DNA from 4 places in the Bradyrhizobium sp. USDA 3256 genome. Region 1 is predicted to be linked to each of the others. Evidence: predicted binding sites of a transcription regulator. Region 1 holds the regulator's gene; each other region holds the start of a gene.

Region 1 (4,466 bases):
CTCAGCGCGCCCTCGATCATCATCGGCCTGTTCATCTATGGTGCGGTGGTGGTGCCGATGCGCGGCTTCTCGGCGATCGCAGGCAGCCTCGCGCTCGCGGTGATCGTGATCCCGGTCGTGCTGCGCACCACCGAGGACATGCTGCTCTTGGTGCCCAATCCGCTGCGCGAGGCCGCCTCCGCGCTCGGCCTGCCGCGTTCGCTGGTGATCAAGCGGATCGCTTATCGTGCTGCGCGATCGGGTCTGATCACCGGCGTGCTGCTGGCGACCGCCCGCGTCGCTGGCGAGACCGCGCCGCTGCTGTTCACCGCGCTGTCGAACCAGTTCTTCAGCCTGGATCTGACCAAGACGATGGCCAACCTGCCGGTAACCATCAACAACTTCGTGCAGAGCCCCTACGCCTACTGGAAAGAGCTGGCGTGGAGCGGTGCGCTGCTCATCACATTCACCGTGCTCGCGTTGAATATCGGCGCGCGTATCCTTGGTGCCGAAAGGGCCGCAAAATGACCGAGCTTTCCGTCTCCACGACTGCCGCAGGCCACGTTCCCCAGGTTCCGCTGCCGGAAGCGCCGCCGAAGGTCACGGTGCGAAACCTCAACTTCTATTACGGCGAGCACCACGCGCTGAAGAACATCAACCTTACGCTCGGCACCAACCGCGTCACGGCGTTCATCGGCCCGTCCGGCTGCGGCAAGTCGACCCTGCTGCGCATCTTCAACCGGATGTACGACCTGTATCCGGGCCAGCGCGCGGTCGGCCAGCTGATGCTGGACCAGACCAACATTCTCGACCCCAAGCTCGATCTTAATTTGTTACGCGCGCGGGTCGGCATGGTGTTCCAGAAGCCGACGCCGTTCCCGATGACGATCTACGAGAACATCGCCTTCGGCATCCGCCTCTACGAGAAGATTTCGAAGTCCGAGATGGACGACCGGGTCGAGAAGGCGCTGCGCGGCGGCGCGCTGTGGAACGAGGTCAAGGACAAGCTGAACGCCTCCGGCCTGTCGCTCTCCGGCGGCCAGCAGCAGCGGCTGTGCATCGCGCGCACCGTGGCGGTGCGTCCCGAGGTGATCCTGTTCGACGAGCCGTGCTCGGCGCTCGACCCGATCTCGACCGCCAAGGTCGAGGAACTGATCCAGGAGCTCTCCGAGGACTACACGATCGCGATCGTCACCCACAACATGCAGCAGGCGGCGCGCGTCTCCGACAAGACCGCCTTCATGTATCTCGGCGAGCTGATCGAGTTCGACGACACCAACAAGATCTTCACCTCACCGAGCGATCGGCGCACCCAGGACTACATCACCGGCCGGTTCGGTTGACCGGCGCATGATCCGGAAAAGTGGCAACCGGTTTTCCGATCAGGTCATGCTAAAATTCAGGACACGAAACCATGATCCCCGGGACCATGGTTGAGGGAGACAAGCGATGGCTTCTGAACATACCGCCAAGGCATTCGACAGCGACCTGCAGGAGTTGACCCGCCTGGTCGCCGAGATGGGCGGCCTGGTCGAACGGATGATTACCGAGTCGGTCGACGCGCTGATCCGTCGCGACGTCGCGCTCGGCAAGCGCGTGGTCGCCGCCGACATCGAGATCGACAATCTGCAGCGCAACATCGAAGAGCGCGCGGTGCTGACGATCGCGCGCCGCCAGCCGATGGCGATCGACCTGCGTGAGATCGTCAGCGCGATGCGCGTCGCCACCGACCTCGAGCGGATCGGCGACCTCGCCAAGAACATGGGCAAGCGCGTCGCGGCGCTGGAGAGCGATTTCCAGCCGCTGAAGCTGATCCGCGGCCTCGAGCACATGACCGACCTCGTGCTGTCGCAGGTCAAGTCGGTGCTCGACGCCTATGCCGCGCACGACCTGCCGGCGGCGATGAACGTCTGGAAGGGCGACGAGGAGGTCGATGCGATCTGCACCTCGCTGTTCCGCGAACTGCTCACCTACATGATGGAAGATCCGCGCAACATCTCGTTCTGCATCCATCTGATGTTCTGCGCCAAGAACATCGAGCGGATCGGCGATCACGCCACCAATATCGCCGAGACCGTATTCTACATGATCGAGGGCCAGCAGATCACCGACAAGCGCCCGAAGGGCGACATGACCACTTTTGCCACCACGGTGCCGGGCAGCTGAGGCTTGATCGGCAAGCGCGGAACCGGATTGTCCTTCGACAACTCGTTTCCGCGGGGACTATGCTCAAGGAAGTAAGCGTTTCGGTTTGCGTCTGGGCAACGGATCACCACAGAGAAAGAACTTAAACCGATGAGCGCACGCATTCTGGTAGTCGAAGACGAGGAAGCGCTGACGACGCTGTTGCGCTACAATCTCGATGCGGAAGGCTACGATGTCGAGACGGTCGGGCGCGGCGACGATGCCGACACCCGCCTGAAGGAGCGCGTTCCCGACCTCGTGGTGCTGGACTGGATGCTGCCGGGCCTGTCCGGCATCGAGCTGTGCCGCCGCCTGCGGGCGCGGCCCGAGACCAAGCAACTTCCGATCATCATGCTGACCGCGCGCGGCGAGGAAAGCGAGCGCGTACGCGGGCTTGCCACCGGCGCCGACGATTACATCGTCAAGCCGTTCTCGGTGCCGGAGCTGCTGGCGCGGGTGAAGGGCCTCTTGCGCCGCGCCAGCCCGGAGCGGCTTGCGACCGTGTTGACCTACGGCGACATCGAGCTCGACCGCGAGAAGCGCCGCGTGGCGCGCTCGGGCCGTCCGATCGATCTCGGGCCGACCGAGTATCGCCTGCTCGAATTCTTTCTCGAGCATCCCGGCCGCGTCTTCAGCCGCGAGCAACTGCTCGACAGCGTCTGGGGCCGCGACATCTACATCGATGAGCGCACCGTCGACGTGCATATCGGCCGTCTGCGTAAGCTCCTCAATCCCGGCCGCGAGCAGGACCCGATCCGCACCGTGCGCGGCGCCGGCTACGCGCTCGATGACCGCTTTGCCAAGGCCGAGCCGCAGCCGTAACGGCCAAGCGGCATTCATAAACCGCAACACGGCGAAAGCCGGGATCAATAGCCACCAATGGGCGTTGTTAGAAAGCCGTCTGGCCGCTTGCCGATTGCGCCGGCCGCGGCGTATGGGTCCCGGCATGCACCGGGACGACGCTGGTGATATAGCCGGGCTGCGTCACACAAAAAAATCCCCGCTTTCGCGGGGATTTGTTTTTGAGGTCTTCCGACGTTTTCCCGAGTGCTCACTTGATCTGCGGTTTCGCCGACGGCCGGCGGCGATCGGCGGCGGGCTGGTAGGCGACGCGCGAGTGATGCGCGCAATAGGGCAGGCCGGCGAGCGCCTTGCCGCCGCAGAAGAAGAATTCCGGGCTCGAGGGATCGCCGACCGGCCAATGACAGGTGGCCTCGTTCAGCTCGAGCAGCGAGAGCCGCTGGCTCATTGGCACCACATTGTCGTAGGAGATCGGATCGGGCTCCATTTCGACCTCGAAGGCGTGCGCCAGCGCGGTGTTGCCGCGCGAGACCGGTCGCGCCACCCGCATCATGTGCTGGGCGGGGCGAGCCTTGCGCTGCCGCGGCGCGGCCGTGGAGGGCGCCTTGGCGCGGCCGGAGAGGCCGAGCCGATGCACTTTGCCGATCACGGCGTTTCGCGTCACATTGCCAAGTTCCGCCGCGATCTGGCTGGCCGACAGGCCGGACTCCCAGAGCTTCTTCAGCTGCTCGACGCGATCGTCGGACCAGGTCAATACAGTCATCGCATTCTTCCCTTCGCGTAGCGCCGGCCAATCGTTGGAGCGGCGCTGCGAGCCAATCTGGACAAATATCCCTGCGGCCAGAATCCCTTAGCCCTCGCCGGGCACGGTGTTGCGCCCGAACGTTTACGCGAGACACGAAGGCTACTTAGAGGGTCCAGTACCGCCGCACGAGATGTCGTACCCGACAGGCCAAACGCTACAATATGGCGTGACTCAGGCGCAAGAGTCCGCGGCCGTGCGTCCACATGTTCCCACACAGTTAAGCATTTCGATGAGGCTTTTCCACCGCACCGGAATGCTCCGGATTGCGCTCGTTTCGCATTGCAGGAAGGCCACTTCGTGGCGATTGACACTTACTGACCGCAGCATAGAATGCCCGCCACGTGCCGCCCGCAAAGGCGGCCGTTTTGTTTTCCGAAGCTGGCCGTTGCTGCGCTGGCGTCAAGGCGCGCGGCAATTGTCGGCTTCAAACCGTCAGTGATCGCCATGACCAACGCTGCCACGTCGCATCTGCTCCCCGTCTTCGCCAGGGTCGATCTCGGCTTCGAGCGCGGTGAGGGCGCCTGGCTGATCGCAACCAACGGCGACCGCTATCTCGATTTCACCTCGGGCGTCGCGGTCAACGCGCTCGGGCATGCGCATCCGCATCTGGTCAAGGCGCTGCAGGAGCAGGCGACCAAACTCTGGCACATGTCGAACCTGTTCAAGAGCCCGGACGGCGAGGCGCTTGCCGCGCGGC
Region 2 (4,466 bases), 530 kb from region 1:
CTGACCTATACCGGCGAAATCCCCAAGGGCTCGAAGATCGTCGAGGGCGAATGGTGGGGACCGGACTACAGCGGACCCCCGCTGGTCTCGATGGAGAAGAAGATCGCCGACGGCCTGTCGTTGAAGATCGGCGACGAGATCGTCGTCAACGTGCTCGGACGCGACGTGCCGGCGAAGATCGCCAACCTGCGCAACATCGACTGGCAGGGCCTCGGCATCAATTTCGTGCTGGTGTTCTCGCCGAATGCCTTCAAGGGCGCGCCGCACAGCCATGTCGCGACCCTGACGGAACCACATGCCGATTCCGCCGACGACGCGCGCATCATCAAGCAGGTCGCCGACGCGTTCCCGATGGTGACCAGCGTGCGGGTCCGCGAAGCGCTGGAGACGGTCGGCAGCGTGGTCAGCAATCTGGTGCTGGCGATCCGCGGCGCCAGCGCCGTGACGCTGATATCCGCAATCCTGGTGCTCGGCGGCGCACTGGCCGCCGGACACCGTCACCGCGTCTATGACGCCGTGATTCTCAAGACGCTCGGCGCCACGCGGGTGCGATTGCTCGGCGCTTACGCGCTAGAGTATCTGATGATCGGTTTTGCAACCGCCGTGTTCGGGGTGATCGCCGGCTCGATCGCGGCCTGGCTGATCGTGACGCGGCTGATGACGCTGAGTTTTATCTGGCAGGCCGGCAGCGCCGCGCTGGTCGTGGTCGCCGCGCTGGTCGTCACGGTCGGACTGGGGCTCGCCGGGACGCTGCTCGCGCTAAACCAGAAGCCGGCCTCAGTGTTGCGGAATTTGTGACAAAATGTAGCGGCGCGAGCGCCCGTTTTTGCCTATAATGCTAGGGTAGAGCGACATTCGGCCGCGCGTGGAAGCTTGCGTCGGATGTGTTAATTTCCCACATACCAATCGGGTCGGATAGTCGGTTTGAATGACACGGAAATTAATGTTCCGCAAACCGAGCCATCTGAGATAGATTTACGACCGGCGCCGCAAATCCCTTGCGCTCCACCGGGACCAACCACGGGAATTCGACCATGTCGGACCTAGACCGCAACTACGCTTCTCCTTTCGGCCGGGCCGCCGGGCGCATTGACGCTGCGGCCGTCGACGCCGGTCTGCGCGCCTACATGCTGCGCATCTACAACTACATGAGCATCGGCCTGGCCATCACCGGCCTCGCCGCGCTCGGCGTCTACATGGGTGCGGTGACGACCGACCAGTCGGCCGCCGTCGCCAAGTTCGGCAACGCCTATCTGACGCAGTTCGGCTACGCGATGTTCGTGAGCCCGCTGAAGTGGCTGTTCATCCTCGCCCCTCTGGCGATGGTGTTCGTCATCTCGGCCGGCATCAACCGCCTGCAGCCCGCGACCGCCCAACTCCTGTTCTGGGTGTTCTCGGCGCTGATGGGCCTGTCGCTGTCGTCGATCTTCCTGGTGTACACGCACACCTCGATCGTGCGCGTGTTCTTCATCACCGCGGCGACGTTCGGTGCGCTGAGCCTCTACGGCTACACCACCAAGCGTGACATGAGCGGCATGGGCTCGTTCCTGTTCATGGGTCTGATCGGCATCATCATCGCGAGCCTGGTCAATCTGTTCCTGGCGAGCTCGGCGCTGCAGTTCATCGTGTCGGTGGTCGGCGTGCTGGTGTTCGCGGGCCTCACCGCCTGGGACACCCAGCGGCTGAAGAACGACTACATCTACGGCTACGCCTCGCAGGGTGGCGTGATGGCAGAGCGTGCGGCAATCACTGGTGCGCTGTCGCTCTACCTGAACTTCATCAACCTGTTCACGCTGCTCCTGCAGCTGCTCGGCCAGCGCGACTAAGCGCATCGAGCGGAGCCGATCGATCCGAGCCCCGGCCACACGGCCGGGGCTTTTCTTTTGCGCGAGGCAAAATGCGGCATAGCCCGGATGGAGCGCAGCGTAATCCGGGTAAGTCTTTGGAGAGACCGGCCCAGGATTGCGTACGCTTCATCCGCGCTACGGTTTCTTCTCCTCCCCCCGAAAGGGGGAAGGTCGGGATGGGGGTCAGCCGCAGACGACGGCGTATGTGGAGGGAGAATATCCCCACCCGCTTTGCTCTCGTGAGCAAAGCGACCTCCCCTTTTCAAGGGGAGGGTCGGAACGAGAGTAGCCCGGATGGACCCAACGGGTCGCGCGAACGCGCTTAGACCAGCGACAGCTTGCGATCGATCACGAACAGCACGCGTTCCAGTTCATGGCCGCGGCGGAGGATCAGGCCGGTCGCTGAAATCACGCTGTACATGCCCTGCTTGCGCGCAAGCCGGGGATCCTTCTCGATCCGGTAGATCGGCATTTCGGATGCGCGCCGGAACACCGAGAACACGGCACGGTCCTTCAGGAAGTCGATCGCATAATCGCGCCACTCGCCGTCGGCGACCATGCGGCCGTAGAGATTGAGAATGCGGTTGAGCTCAAGTCTATTGAATGTCACGCGGTTGGGCTGAGGGGTCGCGGCGGCGGTGCGCGCCGCGGCACGACTCCCGCTCGGATCAGTGTCCTCCGAGATCAAACTCATCGAGCGCCTCCTGTCACCTCGGTGACGATCGGGTTCCGAAGGCCCCTGTTCGGGATCGTCACGAGAGTGACATGATCGCGCTAAGCGAGGGGGCCCGCAAGGGGCCAATCGCAATGCAACCGGGCCTTAACCACCGCCGCGCGCGGCGGATTGTCCGGAAAACCGCAGAGTCACGGGAACGTTAGCGGAATCATATTGCTGCCCCACTTCCGCCCATCGCCCGCCCCGCTGCCCTGCGAAAAGGAAATCCTGCGTTGGCCCGGTCCTTTCGGTTCCGGATTCCTCAGCCCCCAGCCCCCCGGGGCCGTCGGGATCGGGCCTGTTCGCAGGGGAGTCAAATCCCAACACTGGGCCAACGAAAGTTGGTCCTTTTTGTTTTGGGGCCTGCGCAAGCGAGACGCGCGCAAAGCCCCCGCCCTTCCTTTCGGCAAATCACTGAATGCAGGTTTGTCGCCATGCGCAGCTGACGACAACATGCGTGCGGCCAGCGACGCGACTGGCCGAAGCCAGCTTATCGCGCCTTACTGTGGCGAGGCGCTAGTGAAGCGAGGTGAAGGCAGCGCCGAGCATCGGGCCCGGCTTGTCGCGGTTGCCGTCCTGGACGTACACCGCAGCAGCATCGACACCGTCACGCGTGATGTTCTCCAGCGGCACGGTCCAGCTCCCGGACGAACCGTTCCAGTCGCCGACCTTGAGGAGATTGCGCACCACGTTGTGGTAGGTGATCTCGCGGCCGCGGTTCTCGCCGCGCGCGATCGAGATCGGCACCGACTTGGAGATCGAGCAGATCCAGACCTCGCCGCGCGACACTGCGGGCGACTTCGATGCGGCGACCGACACATTGATCTGCTTGCCGGTCAGCGTCATCGTCACCGGCACCGACATCACGCTGCCGCCCTTCTCGGTGTCCTTGATCGCGCTCTCGATGCTGGCGCGGTCGCTGCCGATCACATGCGCGGAGCCGTTGATCACAGCCTGCGGCGTGTAGACGTCGCGGTCGCCGCGCACATGCGAATAGGCCTTCTGGCGCGCGCTGAAACGGGAATCGGCCAGCGTGTCCTTCCAGCCGAGATAGTCCCAATAGTCGATCGGCATGCTCAGCGCGATGACGTTGGGGTCCTTCGCGAGGTCACCGATGATCTTGTCCGCGGGCGGACAGGACGAGCATCCCTGCGAGGTGAAGAGTTCGACGACAGCACGCGGATCAGCGTGGGCGGGGCGGATGATCGCGACGATTGCGCAGATGCCAAGGGCGCTCGACCATCGCGAGATACAGTTATAGGCCATCATCGCTGTCATACTGCGAACCAGTCGTGATGATTTCCATCCGTAATTGTACGGAGCATGAAGTCTGTCCCTGAACTTGCGTGCCCCAAAACGCGAGAAAGCGGCCTTTTCATAGGCCGCCTTCTTTTTAGCCGCTACTCACTAAGCAGTGAGGCACCGATCACAAATCCGCGTTGGAGCATGGTCCGGAAAAGTGTGAAGCGGTTTTCCGGATAGACCATGCTCAAACAAGGGGCCCTTAGGCCGCGAGTTTGCGCAGCACATAATGCAGGATGCCGCCGTTGCGATAGTAATCGAGCTCGTCCAGCGTATCGATGCGGCAGAGCAGCGGGACATCCTTTTTGCCGCCGTCAGCGGAGACGATCTCGGCCGTCAATGTCTGGCGCGGCTTCAGATCGCCCTGCAGCCCGCGGATCGTGACCTTCTCGTCGCCCTTGAGGCCGAGCGAGGACCACGACGTGCCGTCCTGGAAGGTGAGCGGAAGCACGCCCATGCCGACCAGGTTGGACCGATGGATGCGCTCGAAGCTCTGGCAGATCACCGCGCGCACGCCGAGCAGGCGGGTGCCCTTCGCGGCCCAGTCGCGCGACGAGCCGTTGCCGTATTCGGCGCCGGCGAACACCACCAGCGGCACGCTC
Region 3 (4,466 bases), 620 kb from region 1:
GCGAGTTCATCTCGCGTTCCTCGTCCCGGTTGATGATCGAGCCCGCCTCCAGCAGGATCGCGGGCATCGCGGTCTTTCTCAGCACGATGAGTTCATCATTGCTGTAGACGCCGGTATCCTTGTTCAGCAACGGGTGCTGGTAACGACCCATGATAGCCTGGCTGTATTGCTCGGCATAATGCAGGCCCTGGGCCTTCATTTCCCCGGCGACCAGTTCGGCGAACCGGAGGCTGGTCTTGAAGTCCGGATTGTCCCGGGAGACGAACACGGAGTAGCCGCTGAAGCGGTCGCTGAAGTGGCTTTTCTTGCCCTCGAACTCCCAGTCCTCGAGCATCTTGTTGGGCACGGAGTCATGGTGGATCGACATCAGCAGATCCGCGTGCAGATTGTTGGCGGCGGCGACCCGCTTGAAGAGGCTCGGTCTCGCTTTGCCTTCGGTCAGCAGCAGCCTGGTTTCGGCGAAGCCTTCGGCTTTCAACCTCTCCTCGATCAGCTTCGCAAGGCGCAGGTTGAAGGTGAACTCGGCAACATTCCGCGCACTGATCGCGCCTTCCGATTGCGCGGTATGTCCGACATCCAGCACGATCCGGAACGTCGCGGGATCGCATTTGGCAGCGGCCGGCTTGAGAGCTGAAAGCGGCAGGGTGACTGGCCCAAGGGCGGCCAGCCGCATGGCGCGGTGCCTGGGCGGAGCGCGGTGCCTTGCCAATTTGCCAGCCCTTGTCGCCTTCGCGCGCTTCGGCGACTTGGCATGCTTGGGTGAGCTCCTGAAGAGATCGGGCAGCCAGCCGGCATCGCTGGCTTCGATCGGCAGCAGCGCGAACACTGCGATCGCGACGACCAAAAAGCGGCGAGGCCGAAACCTCGCGACGATACCACCGAGCACGCGAAAGAATTCGCAGCGCCTCATGCTCCGCCCCTCCGGGCCCCCAGCATAACGGCTCTGACATCGGTACCGGAAGAGGCCGGGAAGGTCCATCCCCGGCAATCGCGTTGCCTCGCCTTGGAGGCAAGGCCGTCAAGACAAAGAGTCCGGTTCCGCCGTGGCTGTGACCGAACTAGACCGGCTTCGGGTCGAGCGTGATCGCCCACAGCTCGGCGTCGACGCGGTCGCGTAGGCTCACCATCATCTGCCCGCTCTTGCCGTCGATCCTGACGTGGCCGAAGAACTGCATGCCCGCCGACGGCGGCAGGTTCTGGTTGCCTTCGCCCGGCGCCTTGATGAACTTCACCTCGGGGCCGAAGGTGTTGTCGAGCTCGTTCGGACCGAACGTGCCGGCATGCAGCGGGCCGGAGACGAATTCCCAGAACGGATCGAACTCCTGGAACTGGGCCTTGTTCGGGTTGTAGTAGTGCGCGGCGGCGTAATGCACGTCGGCGGTCAGCCACACCGTGTTGACGATTCCCGCGGTCTTGATGAAGCGCAGGATATCGGCGATCTCGAGCTCGCGGCCGCGCGCCGGGCCATCGCCCTGCGCAAAGGCTTCCGAGCCCTTCTTGTTGGCCGCATCGTCATAGACGATCAGCGAGAGCGGCATGTCGGAGGCGATCACCTTCCAGGTGGCGCGCGAGTTGAGCAGCGCGCGCTTGAGCCAGGCCATCTGGTCCGGGCCGATGAAATAGGCGTCGGGGCCGTATTGCTCCTGCAGGTTCGGGCCGTTGGAGCCGCGATAGCTGCGCTCGTCGAGCATGAAGACGTCGAGATGCGGACCGTAGCTCAGCGTGCGATAGACGCGGCCCGGCTCGACGATGCTCTCGCGCATCGGATACATCTCGTGGAAGGCCTTTGCCGCGCGCGCCGCGAGCACGGTGATGTCGCGCTCCTTGTAGGCCGCCGGCAGCTGTTTCGACAGCGACCAGTTGTTGGTCACCTCGTGATCGTCCCACTGCACGAAGATCGGCACCTCGGCATTGAAGGCGCGGACGTTGTTGTCGAGGAAGTTATACTTGTGGGCGGCCCGGTATTCGTCGAGCGTCTCGGCGACCTTGGCCTTCTCGGGTATCGTGACGTTCTTCCAGATCTTGCCGTCGGGAAGCTTCACCTCGGAGGGGATCACGCCGTCGGCGTAGATCGTGTCGCCGGAGTGCAGAAGGAAATCCGGAGCGTGCTTCTTCATCGCGGCGAAGGTGATCATGCCACCGTCGTCGGGATTGATGCCCCAGCCCTGGCCGGCGACATCGCCGCCCCACACGAAGGAGACGTCGCGGCGATCGCTCGGCGCGGTGCGGAAGCGTCCGACCACCGGCTCGCCGACGATGTCGATATGGGCGAGGTCGCGGAAGCGGACGCGATAGAAGATGTCCTGGCCGGAGGGCAGGTTCTCCAGCAGCATCTTGGCGGTGAAGTCGCTCTCGGGCAGCGCCGTGACCGGCGGCAGCGTATGGGCGTCCTTGAAGGACTCGGTGGTCGCGACCTCGACCATCATCTGCGACGGCCGGTCCGCACGCGCCCACACCACGCCGCCGTCGACGCCGACATCGCCGGACTGCACGCCATGGGTGATCACGGGGCGGTCGGCGGCGCGCGACAGATAGGGCATCGCGATCACGCCAGCGCCGGCCGCAGCCGCCGTGGAGAGAAAGCGTCGGCGGGTGAGATTTCGCGAGAACCGGATCGTCATGGGGAGCCTCCTCAGGTCACAGCGACAATGCGCCGCAGGCGCGCCAAGACCTAGAAAAATTCCATGACGGAGAGATTACAGGGAAGCGCGGGAGCGGGAGACTGGGCAACTGCCCAGATCGTAAGGTGTGCACGCCTCTCAGGCTCCCTCCCCCCGCAAGCGGGAGAGGCAAGGGGAGTTTGCGGATAGAGAATGGGGGCGCCCTCTACGCCGTGCCCGCCGCCCGGAACTGCGTCGCAGCCCGTTGCAAATTCTGCGGCATGCTAAACAGCAGCGCCTTGCGGTCGGCGACGGCGTTATGAAGCTGCTCGAGCGCGATGTTGAACGCGGTCAGCGTGCCTTCCTCGATGGCGCCGTGCTCGAAGCAGTCCAGCGTGTGGCGCAGGATGTCGTCGGCCTCCGCCTGCATCTGGTCGAGTTCCTCGATCGAATCGCTTTGCCGTGCGGTCTTCAGCATCTCCAGCAGGCGTTCGCGCTGCGAGGTGTTGGTGTTGCGTTCGTCCTGCTTGAGATAGCCGGCGAACCACGCGCCGGCCGAGCCCATCGCCGAGAACGCCATCAGGCTCCACCAGATGTAGTCGCTGTAGCGGTCGAGGAAGGTTTTCTCCTCGCCGTCGACAAACGCGGCGGCGCCGGGATGCACCGGAATGGTGGCATCCTTGTCGGTGTCCGGCGTCTCGATCTTGGCGGCGAGCGGGAAATCGGTCTTGAGCGACTGCCGGATCGCGAACAATTGCCGCGTGAATGCTGCGACCGTCGAGTCCGACAGGCCCTTCCGCGCAACGATGTGGTGCGAGAAGCTGATCGTCTTCACCTCGTCGTCGGGCCGGTCGGCGGAGCCGAGCGAGCCCGCGGGGATTTCCGCGGCCTCATAGGCCGGATGGTTCTGCGCGATCGCCTCGGAGGCGTCGATCGCAAGGAAGCTGGGCTCGCCGCCGTCGCGGACCGACGCCGTGATCGCATCGATCGTGATCTTGCTGTTGGCCGGGCCGACGGCGAGATAGGCGTCGGCCTTGAGATTCTTGATCGCTTCCGCCGCCTCATTGGCCGGGAATTGAACGATCTCGACCTTCATCGGGTCGACGCCGTATTGCGTCAGGATCAGCTTCAGCAAATTGACATTGGCCGGGGTGCGGCCGACGACGCCGATCTTGCGGCCGGCGAGCTGTGCGATCTTGGTGATCCGCGCGGATTTCCGAACCTTGCCCTTGGCGGGCGGAACCCACATCACCACGACATTCTTGCGCAGGGTCGCGACCGCCTGGGCATTCTTCGGCACCTCGAGATCGCCGCGGATGATGGCGAGATCGGCCTTGCCGTCGGCCAGCGTCTGGGCGCTGGCGGTAGCGCCCTCGGTCTGCACCGGCCTCAGCTTGACCTGGGTGTTCTGCTGGTTGTTGAAGGCCTGCGCCAGCGCCTGCACGACCTTGAGGTCATCGCTGTTGGCAGGACCGACCGCGATCCGCAGCGTCACCGGACGCACGGCGAAATAATAGCCGGCCAGCAACGTGCCGATGATGGCCAGCGCGCCCGCGATCAAAACGAACATCAGCCGCCGCTTTGCCGAACGCAGCGGCTTGGGCGACATGCTGGCGGAGCCGTCTGTCATCGATCTCGCAAACAATCGTCGGGGCTCAATCTCGCAAAACTACCAACGCGCATACATCCTCTATGTGTAGCAAATTACTGAATGGACAGATGTTACAACTCCGTCATGGTTACCAGCGGCGATAGGACGCGATTTCGGCCTTAATTTGGGCGTGGATCCCATCCCGGAGGCCGGTTGTTAGGCTAAAATCGGCGCTAAACGGGAGGGTTACCATGGTCGAACGGCTGTCAGCGGAG
Region 4 (4,466 bases), 5.9 Mb from region 1:
GGCATCGTCGGGCTGAAGCTGGTCGGCTGATTATTCCTTTTTGGGACGCGTTTTCTTAACGCGAACCGGCTTCCACTTCGCTCGAAAACGCTACTTCAGAATCTGCACCGCCCAATAGCTCGCGGCTGCGACCGCGGCCGACGCCGGGATCGTGATCACCCAGGCGTAGACGATCGAGCTCGCCACATTCCAGCGCACGGCGGAGAGCCGCCGTGCGGCGCCGACGCCGACGATGGCGCCCGTGATGGTGTGCGTGGTCGATACGGGAACCCCGAGATAGGTCGCCATGAACAGCGTCACGGCGCCGCCGGTTTCGGCGCAGAAACCCTGCATCGGCGTCAGCTTGGTGATCCGCAGCCCCATGGTGCGGACGATCCGCCAGCCGCCCATCAGGGTACCCAGCGCCATCGCGCTCTGGCAGGCCAGCACCACCCAGAACGGAATTTCGAACTTGTCGCCGAGATGGCCCTGCGAATAGAGCAGCACGGCGATGATGCCCATGGTCTTTTGCGCGTCGTTGCCGCCATGGCCGAGCGAATAGAGCGACGCCGAGGCGAATTGCAGGATGCGGAACGCGCGATCGACCGCGAACGGCGTCGAGCGCACCGAGAGCCAGGACACGATCGCGACCAGCACCAGCGCCAGCAGGAAGCCGACCAGCGGCGACAGCACGATCGCGAGCAAGGTCTTGGAGAGCCCGCTCCACACCGCCGCCGAAATGCCCGCCTTCGCCATGCCGGCGCCGACCAGGCCGCCGATCAGCGCGTGCGAGCTCGACGACGGAATGCCCAGCGCCCAGGTGATCACGTTCCAGACGATCGCGCCGACCAGCGCGGCGAAGATCACGGTCGCATCCACCACCGACGGCTCGATGATCCCGGTGCCGATCGTGTTGGCAACGTGCAGGCCGAACACCAGGAACGCGACGAAGTTGAAGAACGCCGCCCAGAACACCGCATATTGCGGCCGCAGCACGCGGGTCGAGACGATGGTTGCAATCGAGTTCGCGGCGTCGTGCAGGCCATTCAGGAAGTCGAACAGCAGCGCGACCGCGATCAGGATGGTCAGAATTGGAAGACCCAGCGTGGCGTCCACGTGATGCCCCGCTCTATAGTGCTTTGTTGAGCATGATCGCCGCGCAAACACCTCGCGTTTGTCGCAGGGAAAACCGCATCACACTTTTCCGGATCATGCTCAGACTTGCTCGATCACGATCGAGTTGATCTCGTTGGCGACGTCGTCGAAACGGTCGGCCACTTTCTCAAGATGGTCGTAGATCTCCGCGCCGACGATGTAGTCCATCGTGTTGGCGTCGCGATGCTTCAGGAAAAGCTCCTTGAGCCCGATATCCTGGAGATCGTCGACCCGGCCCTCGAGCTTGGTCAGCTCCTCGGTGATCTGGGTCAGCATCGAGACGTTGTGGCCGATCGACTGCAACAGGGGCAGCGCGCGGCCGACCAGATTGGCGCATTCGACGATCAAAGTGCCCATCTCGCGCATCGGCGGCTCGAACTCGCGCACCTCGAACAGCATGACCGCCTTTGCGGTCGCCTGCATCTGGTCGACGGCGTCGTCCATCGAGGTGATCAGGTTCTTGATATCGCCGCGATCGAACGGGGTGATGAAGGTGCGGCGGACCGCGGTCAGAACCTCGCGGGTGACGCTATCGGCGTCGTTCTCGAACTGATTGACGCGCTGGCAGAAGACGGGAGTCTCCTCCCCGCCCTTCAGCATGTCCTGCAACGCCAATGCGCATTGCACGGAGGTCCGGGCGTGTCGGGCGAACAGGTCGAAAAACCGCTCTTCCTTGGGCAGGAAGGCGCGAAACCAGCGCAGCATGTCTCAGTTCCATCATTCCGGGACAGCCCTTTTAGCGACTGTCACAGAACTGTCATAGAGCATCTGGCGGGGAAAACACCTGACACGACCGCCCGAGCGGGCGGTCGTCCACCGCTAAAGTCGGCCGAAAATCGCCGAGACCTGCCCTACAGCGACCGCCGCAGGAGGTGGGCGAGCTCACCGACCAGGCCGCGCCGGAACAGCAGCACGCAGGTCACGAAGATCACACCCTGGATCACCGTCACCCATTGGCCGAAACCGGCGAGATATTGCTGCATGGCGATGATCACGAAGGCGCCGACCACCGGGCCGAAGATGGTGCCGAGACCGCCGACCAGCGTCATCAGCACGATTTCACCGGACATCGACCAGTGCACGTCGGTGAGCGAGGCATTCTGCGCCACGAACACCTTCAGCGAGCCGGCAAAGCCCGCCAGCGTGCCCGACAGGATGAAGGCGAGCAGCTTGTACTGGTCGGTCTTGTAGCCGAGCGAGATCGCACGCGGCTCGTTCTCGCGGATCGACTTCAGCACCTCGCCGAACGGCGAATTGATAGTGCGGTAGATCAGCAGGAAGCCGGCGAGGAAGCCGACCAGCACGACATAGTAAAGCACCAGCGGCTTCGAAAGATCGAAGATTCCGAGCAGGTGGCCTTGCGGAATGCCCTGGATGCCGTCTTCACCATGGGTGAACGGCGCCTGCAAATAGAGGAAGTAAAGCAGCTGCGACAGCGCCAGCGTGATCATCGAGAAATAGATGCCCTGCCGCTTGATCGAGATGTAGCCGGTGACCAGGCCGAGCAAGGCCGCGGCCGCGGTGCCGACCAGGATGCCGAGCTCCGGCGACAGCCCCCACACCTTGAGCGCATGCGCCGAGACGTAACCGGCTGTGCCGAGGAACATCGCGTGGCCGAACGACAGCAGGCCGCCATAGCCGATCAGGAGGTTGAAGGCGCAGGCGAGCAGCGCGAAGCACAGCGCCTGCATGACGAAGAACGGATAGATCCCCGTCCACGGCACGATCGCCAGCAGCAGCGCCATCGCGGCGAATACGATCATCTCGTCGCGCATCGCGCGCGGCGTGATCGGAAGTGTATCGTCGGTCAATGCTGACATATCAAGCCGCCCGTCCCGTCAGTCCCGTTGGCTTCACCAGCAACACCACCACCATCAGGACAAACACCACGGTGTTGGAGGCCTCGGGATAAAAATACTTGGTCAGTCCCTCGATCACGCCGAGCGCGAAGCCGGTGATGATCGAACCCATGATCGAGCCCATGCCGCCAATCACGACCACCGCGAACACGACGATGATGAGATCGGCGCCCATCAGCGGGCGGACCTGGTTGATCGGCGCCGACAGCACGCCGGCGAGTGCGGCAAGACCGACACCGAGCCCGTAGGTCAGCGTGATCATGCGCGGCACGTTGATGCCGAACGCGCGCACCAGCGTCGGGTTCTCGGTCGCGGCGCGCAGGTAGGCGCCGAGCTGCGTCTTCTCGATCAGGAACCACGTGGCAAGGCACACCACGAGCGAGAAGACGACGACCCAGCCGCGATAGATCGGCAGGAACATGAAGCCGAGATTGACGCCGCCCTTGAGCTGATCCGGGATCGAGTAAGGCAGGCCCGAGGACCCGAAATAGTTCTGGAACACGCCCTGCACGATCAGCGCGATGCCGAAGGTCAGCAGCAGTCCGTAGAGATGATCGAGGCCGGTCAGCCATTGCAGCATGGTCCGCTCGAGGATCATGCCGAAGATGCCGACCACGACGGGTGCGATGATCAGCGCCCACCAGTAATTGATGCCGCCCAGGTTGAGCAGGAAATACGCCACGAAGGCGCCCATCATGTAGAGCGCGCCATGCGCGAAATTGATGATGTTGAGCATGCCGAAGATGACGGCGAGCCCCAGACTGAGCAGCGCGTAGAACGAGCCGTTGATCAGTCCCACCAGAAGCTGTGCGTAGAGAGCCTGCATCGAATGAGCTTTCGCTAGATAGATGAAGCCCGCCGGCCACGCCCATGGCCGGCGGGCATGATCGTCACTTCTTCAGAAGCGCGCAGGTGCTCTTGTCGAGCGGCGTGAAGGCCTGGTTGCCCGGCACGGTGCCAACCAGCTTGTAGAAGTCCCACGGTCCCTTGGACTCCGAGGGCTTCTTCACCTCGAACAGATAGGCGTCGTGGGTGACGCGGCCATTGGCCTCGACCTCGCCCTTGCCGAACAGCGGATCGTCGGTCGGGATCGTCTTCATCTTCGCGACCACCTTGGCGCCGTCATGCGGATTGCCGCCGAGCGCTTCCAGCGCCTTGAAGTAATGCATGAGGCCCGCATAGACGCCGGCCTGCACCATGGTCGGGGGCGCGCTGTTCTTCATCCGCTCCGAGAAGCGCTTGGAGAACGCGCGGGTCTTGTCGTTGAGGTCCCAGTAGAACGTCTCGGTAAAGTTGAGGCCCTGCGCGGTCTCGAGCCCGATCGCCTTGACGTCGGTGAGGAACAGCAGCAGCGCCGCGAGCTTCTGGCCGCCCTTGACGATGCCGAACTCGGCCGCCTGCTTGATCGAGTTGGTGGTGTCGCCGCCGGCATTGGCGAGGCCGATGATCTTGGCCTTGGAAGCCTGCGCCTGC

What was found. Region 1 encodes PhoB, which activates phosphate uptake and scavenging genes when phosphate is short. Its sites were predicted from a motif close to TGTCATNNANCTGTCAT; they were not measured.
Region 2: ACVWY5_RS40115 (DUF2794 domain-containing protein) is a predicted target of PhoB. The motif match lies at 2,598-2,614, and genes of this name have one in related genera.
Region 3: ACVWY5_RS39710 (alkaline phosphatase D family protein) is a predicted target of PhoB. The motif match lies at 2,685-2,701, and genes of this name have one in related genera.
Region 4: ACVWY5_RS14490 (DUF47 domain-containing protein) is a predicted target of PhoB. The motif match lies at 1,879-1,895, and genes of this name have one in related genera.

What each region holds. Positions count from the first base shown of each region.
Region 1 covers NZ_JBSSAE010000002.1:8,612,049-8,616,514, forward strand. The annotation lists gene pstA (phosphate ABC transporter permease PstA) at 1-507, shown strand, start outside; gene pstB (phosphate ABC transporter ATP-binding protein PstB) at 504-1,322, shown strand; gene phoU (phosphate signaling complex protein PhoU) at 1,429-2,145, shown strand; gene phoB (phosphate regulon transcriptional regulator PhoB) at 2,275-2,985, shown strand; gene ACVWY5_RS42465 (GcrA family cell cycle regulator) at 3,215-3,727, opposite strand; gene ACVWY5_RS42470 (aspartate aminotransferase family protein) at 4,214-4,466, shown strand, end outside.
Region 2 covers NZ_JBSSAE010000002.1:8,079,851-8,084,316, reverse strand. The annotation lists gene ACVWY5_RS40125 (ABC transporter permease) at 1-798, shown strand, start outside; gene ACVWY5_RS40120 (Bax inhibitor-1/YccA family protein) at 1,035-1,826, shown strand; gene ACVWY5_RS40115 (DUF2794 domain-containing protein) at 2,170-2,541, opposite strand; gene ACVWY5_RS40110 (DUF1223 domain-containing protein) at 3,079-3,840, opposite strand; gene acnA (aconitate hydratase AcnA) at 4,067-4,466, opposite strand, start outside.
Region 3 covers NZ_JBSSAE010000002.1:7,996,511-8,000,976, forward strand. The annotation lists gene ACVWY5_RS39705 (N-acetylmuramoyl-L-alanine amidase family protein) at 1-673, opposite strand, end outside; gene ACVWY5_RS39710 (alkaline phosphatase D family protein) at 1,059-2,621, opposite strand; gene ACVWY5_RS39715 (TAXI family TRAP transporter solute-binding subunit) at 2,827-4,230, opposite strand; gene ACVWY5_RS39720 (4a-hydroxytetrahydrobiopterin dehydratase) at 4,443-4,466, shown strand, end outside.
Region 4 covers NZ_JBSSAE010000002.1:2,755,626-2,760,091, reverse strand. The annotation lists gene sugE (quaternary ammonium compound efflux SMR transporter SugE) at 1-30, shown strand, start outside; gene ACVWY5_RS14495 (inorganic phosphate transporter) at 91-1,095, opposite strand; gene ACVWY5_RS14490 (DUF47 domain-containing protein) at 1,195-1,839, opposite strand; gene ACVWY5_RS14485 (branched-chain amino acid ABC transporter permease) at 1,986-2,954, opposite strand; gene ACVWY5_RS14480 (branched-chain amino acid ABC transporter permease) at 2,956-3,819, opposite strand; gene ACVWY5_RS14475 (ABC transporter substrate-binding protein) at 3,884-4,466, opposite strand, start outside.